One region of the Paenibacillus durus genome, then DNA from elsewhere that is predicted to be linked to it. Evidence: predicted binding sites of a transcription regulator. Region 1 holds the regulator's gene; the other holds the start of a gene.
What was found. The regulator LexA, encoded in region 1, represses DNA repair genes until DNA is damaged. The targets are predictions, from matches to a motif close to CGAACATATGTTCG.
Positions count from the first base shown of each region.

Region 2: addB (helicase-exonuclease AddAB subunit AddB) is a predicted target of LexA. The motif match lies at 2,007-2,020, and genes of this name have one in related genera.

Region 1 is NZ_CP009288.1:3,574,593-3,578,020, reverse strand. Features, by position in the region: gene glnA (type I glutamate--ammonia ligase) at 1-111, shown strand, start outside; gene PDUR_RS15155 (helveticin J family class III bacteriocin) at 340-1,326, shown strand; gene PDUR_RS15150 (L,D-transpeptidase) at 1,511-1,849, opposite strand; gene lexA (transcriptional repressor LexA) at 2,010-2,636, opposite strand; gene yneA (cell division suppressor protein YneA) at 2,816-3,229, shown strand.
Region 2 is NZ_CP009288.1:4,455,036-4,458,463, reverse strand. Features, by position in the region: gene PDUR_RS19365 (Na/Pi cotransporter family protein) at 1-238, opposite strand, end outside; gene PDUR_RS19360 (class I SAM-dependent rRNA methyltransferase) at 349-1,773, shown strand; gene addB (helicase-exonuclease AddAB subunit AddB) at 2,144-3,428, shown strand, end outside.

The DNA of each region.
Region 1 (3,428 bases):
CTTGGCGAGCATGCCCTGGCGCACTTCTATGAGCTGAAGGAAATCGAATGGGACATCTACCGCACGCAGGTGCATGACTGGGAAAGAAACCAATACATCACGCTGTACTAATTGGAAAACCCTTGAGGCTATAAGGCTTTGAGGGTTTTTCTTTGTGGCGGCGATTGAAGTATGATTCAATAACCAGATAACCAGTTATTATTTCAAAATGTAATAATTGACAAAAAATGTATTTTATGGTATATTCATGTCTGTATTCTTCATGTGAACTATTTGGTAACCAAAATTAAGAATGTGAGGGATATTTAGTTTATTATCATTTTTAATGGAGGTATCTATATGTCTCAAGTTCAAGCGTTGAAGTTTAGAAGGCAATTAAAAATACTTACATCTTTTGTTGTCGCGTTTCTTTCATTTGGAATGTCTGTCTTACCCGTATTTGCGGCTGCTCCTGAGAGTACTGTAAACGCTACGGCAACACTCGCATACAATCTCAAAGGACTTAATCACAACCTGGCTGTTCAGAAAGCTTACATTGCTGATAAGTATCTTTATGTAACACAGCGGTCCGGGGGAACAGTCTATCTTTCAAGATTGCTCATAAACGGAAGCGACGCCACATATGTTGATGAAATGACCATCACCAATTCCGGTCACGGACAAACGCTGGATATGTACACCTATAATGGCATTAACTATTTCTATTTCAGTGCAAAAGCTGATTCTTCAACGCCGTATTACTGGTCGCTTCAGGTAGCAAGGCTTCAATACTCGTCTGGTGCGACACTTGATTATACGGATCTTCATCGGTTCACTTATTTGAATTACGCTAATAAGACGGGTGCAAGATTAGGTGAGACTTACCGTGTTGATGGCGGCGGCAACAGTAACTATACGATTTTCCGCGTACAAACTGCGGAAGGAACCGTTACTTGGTCCATTTATGATACGGTAGCTTTAAACAAGCTTCTTGACAGCAATGAACAGGTACGAATGGACAGTGCAGCTACGGTAAACGCTTGCGTAACCAGCTTTACGCAGTCGGGAAATGCTATTGTAAGACCGAACGGATCATTCCAGGGAGCTGATATGCTTGATAAAACGGAAATATATACGTCAGGCGGCGCAGAAGGTGATACTCCCAAGATTGCTATGATGTCAAACACAGGAGCATACAAAACCCTTGTGAATATAACAAATGTGGGAAGCCATGAAATCGAGGGAGTACAGACCAAAAACGGCAACGTTTATTTTACTATAGTTACAGACCCGGATAATAAAAAAAATACGCAGCAAGTTTATTACGTCCCTGATAGCTTATTTTGAATAACTGCCAGTCTGGTCAGTTAGAATGACGATAATAGAGAAACCCAGTATCCGCCAATGGAGCCTAAAGTCCAGCTTCAACAGTTGGATGACCGCGGCATTGCAACCTCATTTTTATGGAGCTGATCGCGTTGTACTAACTTTTTGCATAATAGAACCGCCATTTTTTGGCGGTTTTTAATATTTATTCACGAATAGTTACTCTAGTACCCAGCGGAACGATCCGGGCCAGCTCAAGTACATCGGCATTGTACATACGGATACATCCATGCGAAACCTGATGACCGATTGACGCGGGATTATTGGTTCCGTGAATGCCGTAATGGGGCTTGGAAAGTCCCATCCAGAATGCGCCGAATGGTCCGCCTGGATTTGCCTGCTTATTAACAATGGTGTATTCGCCCTCGGGTGTCTGGGTTAACATTTTGCCGATTCCTACGGGGAAGCCCCGAACGACTTTATCGTTATCCAGAAGGTACAACATGCGCTGGGATAAATCGACAATGATCCGGTAATTAGGCATATGATCAGCACTCCTTTACGGTATAAAATATGCAGGGAGTGCATATGCCGTTCTAATTTCTCTGAATATCGAAGTGCGGCACAAAGAGCTATGCTGAAAAAGTATGTACGAAAAGAGGCGGACCCGGTAAACGGGGCCGCCTTTCAAATGTGCACAGCCATTAATGGATGTCTCTGAATAATCCAATCACTTTACCCAAAATACTCACCCGGTTAAGCCGGAGCGGCTCATAGGCCGGATTTTCAGGCTGCAGGCGAATATGATCGCGCTCCTTATAGAAGGTCTTGACAGTAGCTTCATCGTCTTCCGTCATTGCGACCACGATATCGCCGTTATCGGCGGTCTGCTGCTGGCGGACGATGACGTAATCTCCGTTCATGATGCCGGCTTCAATCATACTGTCGCCCATAACGGAAAGCATGAAGACCTTGTTTTCTCCGACGTAATGGGTGGGAAGGGGGAAATAATCTTCAATATTCTCTGTTGCTGTAATCGGCACACCCGCAGTCACCTTGCCAACAACCGGGACTCGGGCAACGGTCTGCACGAATTGTTGGACATTTTCGGAGTCTTCCTGGCCCAGCAATTCAATGGCGCGCGGTTTCGTGGGATCGCGGCGGATAAGTCCTTTCTTCTCCAGCCGGTCAAGATGCCCGTGTACGGTAGAACTGGAGGCCAGGCCGACCGCTTCTCCAATTTCCCGGACGGAAGGCGGATACCCCTTGCTGCGAACTTCGTTACGTATAAATTCCAGGATCGCCAGCTGGCGACTCGAAATCTTTGACATCGGAATACACCCCATCTAGTAATGTTTGGGAAAATTATAACATAGAACTGCCGTTCGCACAAACATAAGTTCTAAAAAAATAAAGGGGAACAATCGTTCGAAAAACCTCTTGATCGAAACACATGTTCGTGCTATATTAATTTTGCAAGTAAGAACAAGTGTTTGGAGGTTGATGATACATGTTGAAATATAGTACATACCGCAGCATTTATAATGAGACACCGGAGGCCGCCTCAGCGTGCCGGAGTGCGGTTTCTAGCCATATGAACCCATCCGTAAAGAACACTAAAGTGATCATCAAGAAAGCATGTATCGTATTGAAACAGCAAGATGTTTTTAAGCTGATGATTGTGCTTCTTCTAATTATTTCGGGATTTACCGTGGTAAGCCAAGTATTTGCCAGTTCGTTATCAATACAGCAGGAGAAGCGGATTGTAGTGGAGCCCGGCGATACACTCTGGAGTATCGCTCTTAAGAATAAAGCTTCCGATATGAGAACTGTCGTATATATTGATGCTATTAAACGACATAATAATTTGAGCGGTTCCGATATCCAGGCCGGAGATATATTATCAATTCCCGTATACAAATAATCATTTGCAAATACCCTTAGCGACTTGAAGCAAATTTTGCAAAGTGCTGATTAACAGAGTAGAAGCATATCAGGCTAATGCAGTAAAATGAGCTTTCAGGGGAGTCGCCTTGACAAGCTCTTTTTCTCATGGCAAAGTTAGAATGAATTTAGAGCAGTTCTACCGGTTCCTTTAACTTACCGCTAATGCCGGCATGAAC
Region 2 (3,428 bases), 880 kb from region 1:
TCAGCAGCCCGGCGTTGACCATCCCGATCGACAGCACCGTTACGGCGGTGCTGCTTTGGAGTATGGCGGTGAGCAGGCTGCTGGAGACCATGCCCATGAGCGGCGTGGCCGTCGCTTTGTTGAGGACGCCGGTCAGTAGCGGACCGGCCAGCTTGGACAGCGCGGTCTCCATCAGCTTCATTCCGGCAAGAAAGATAATAATGCCGTATAATACGGGGAACAGCACATCGCGCATCATAGCAGCGGTTCTCCTTTTTTAGCAGGGTTGTACACCAATATATGAATGCGGCGACCGGGACATGCATGCGCATGGGACCTATATTTAATTACAACAGGGAGTTGAGGCTAGTGGCATCGGTCATTTTACAGCGCAGCCGCAAAAAAAGGCTGGAAGCAGGGCATCCGTGGGTATACGGAAACGAAGTGGAGACGGTGGAAGGAAACCCCGCCCAGGGAGGGCTGGTGGAGGTACTCAGCCATCAAAGAAAATACTTGGCGACCGGATATTACAATCCGGCTTCGCAGATCCGAATCAGAGTCGTGTCGCACAGTCCGCTTGCGGAGATGGACACGGCCTTTTTCGCCGACCGGTTTGCCCGCTGTCTGCATCACCGCGAGCGGTTTCTTGCCGGGGAGAACGCCTATCGCTTGGTGTACGGTGAGGCTGATTTTTTACCGGGTCTGATTGTCGACCGCTTCGGCGACGTGCTTGTTGTGCAGCTGCTGACGCTCGGAATGGACAAGCGCCGCGCCGAAATCGTCGAAGCGCTGGTGCAAGTGTTGAAGCCTAAAGGCATCTATGAACGCAGCGACGTCAGCGTGCGCGAGCTTGAGGGATTGGAGCAGAAGACGGGAGTTCTGTACGGCGAATGTCCCCGCCATGTCACGGTGACCGAGAACGGACTTAAGCTGATTGTCGACATCGAGCAGGGCCAGAAGACGGGCTATTTTTTCGATCAGCGGGAGAACCGCGCATCCATCGCTCCGCTGATGACCGGCTGGGGGGCGCGCAGCGGGATTACGCTTCAAGAGGTTGACGATGAACATGGATCGAGACGGAAAATCCCCGTCAACAAGAGCGGCAAGGAGGTCACCTTCCCATACTGGGACGGCGCGACCGTGCTCGAATGCTTCTCCCACACGGGCAGTTTCACGCTGAACGCCTGCAAATACGGAGCTAAAAAGGTCACCTGTCTCGACGTTTCCGCCCACGCGATTGAGAGCGCCAAGGCCAACGTGGAGCTGAACGGCTTCAGCGACCGGGTGGAGTTCGTCGTGGACGACGCTTTTCAGTATTTGCGCAGCCAAGTGAAAGGGCTGGAGGAACGGGCGGAACGCGCCGCCGTGAACGCCGAAGATGCTTCGCCGAAGAAAGCCGCAGCTATAGCGGGAGGAGGCAAATCCGCCTCCAAGCCGGATACATCCAAACCGATGACAGCTGGAGGAGGACGGACCTGGGATGTCGTCATTCTCGATCCGCCCGCCTTCGCCAAGACGAAGAGTGCGGTCAAGGGGGCATGCCGAGGCTACAAGGACATCAACCTGCATGGCATGAAGCTCGTGAACGAAGGCGGCTATCTGGTTACCGCAAGCTGTTCCTATCATATGCGGCCGGAGCTGTTTCTGCAGACGATCGCCGAAGCTGCCGAGGATGCGGGCAAAGTGCTGCGTCTTATCGAGTGGCGCGCGGCCGGTAAGGATCATCCGCAAATTCTCGGCGTGGACGAGGGGCATTACTTGAAGTTTGCTATTTTTGAGGTCACCTCAAAGTAATCAAAGAAATGTACAAGCTTCATTGATGGATTTACGGCGCCGCCAATCAAAGGAAGCGTGATGTTTACCGCCTGCATAGTATCATTTATGAGTCAGTGCAAAGGCGTTACCGGGCTGTTCTTGAGGGTCTGACCAACAAAGACCTTAAGGACAGCCTTTTTGCATGGACCTTGATATGTCTGGGAGCCATTCCCTCTTTGCAGCGGGATTCCATCCTAGATGATGGAAAATAACAAACATATGTTCTATTTTGCGTTTGTATGATATAATAATAGGACGGATAACAGCTTTTCTGTCCGCTGAGGGCGGCAGAAGCTGTTATATAGAACGCATAAATTGCATTTTTATTTGTGGAAGGAGTCTATGAAGCATGCCGGTAACGTTTTTGATCGGCCGTTCGGGCAGCGGTAAGACGGCGACAATATGGAGTTCGATCTGTGCGGCACTGCGCGAGGATCCGTTAGGCGCCCCGGTCATTCAACTGGTCCCGGAGCAGGGCTCCTTCAGCGCCGAGCAGGGGCTGCTTAGCGCCTGCGACAACCAGGGCAGCCTGCGCGCGCAGACGCTCAGCTTTCCGCGTCTCTCCTACCGGGTGAAGCAGGAGACCGGCGGAAGAGGCGGCGTGCCGATCGGCGATGAAGGCAAGAAGATGCTTCTTTACAAAATCTTGAGCCGGCGCAAGGAAGAATTGAAATTGTTCGGAGCTTCGTCGGACCGTCCCGGCTTTGTGGACCGGTTGAGCCGGCTGCATTCCGAGTTGAAGCGGTGCTGCCTCGGGACCTCCGATCTGGAGGAACAGTTGTCCCGGATGCGGGAGTCGGCGAACGGTAGTCCGATCCTTACCGGCAAGCTGGAAGACTTGAATATCGTATTCGCGGATCTGGAGCAGGCTATGTCCGGGCTGTATATCGACGAGGAAGATCGGCTGGCCGAGCTTTCGGAGCTGATCCCCTCTTCCTCTTTCGTATGCGGTTCCTCTATTTTCGTGGACGGCTTCCGGGGGTTTACGGCCCGCGAGTTTACAGTACTGCGCCAACTGATGCTGCACGCCGCCGACATGACGATCGCGCTGACGCTCGACCGGCCCTTTCTTGACGGGCACCGGCCGCATGAGCTGGAGCTGTTTCATCCTGCGGCTTCCGCTTACATCAAGCTGAGGGGGATGGCAGATGAGCTCGGCATTGATGTCAGGGACGAAGTGCTGGCGCCTACGGTGCTGCCGCGTTTTGCAGCGGCGCCCGCATTGGCGCATTTGGAGCGCGGCTTTGACCGTAGGCTGATGTACGAGGAACCGAAGCCTGCTGAAGATGAGATAACGATCCGGGCGGCTGCGAACAAGCGCGCGGAAATGGAAGGCGCGCTGCGGGAAATGCGGAGATTGGCGCGCGAAGAAGGGGCGAAGTATGGCGAAATGGCTGTATTCGTCCGCAAGCTGGAGGATTACGATTATTTTGTGCCGGCCCTTTTCCGGGATTACGGCGTACCGTTCTTCCTTGACCGCAAGGCGGGAGAGCTTCACCATCCGCTGGTGGAGTTTATCCGTTCGGCGCTGGACATCGTCCGCCGCCGCTGGCGGTATGAGGATGTATTCCGCTGCGTCAAGACGGGCTTTCTGCTTCCGCTTGACGGCAGCTTGACCAGGGATGATATGGACA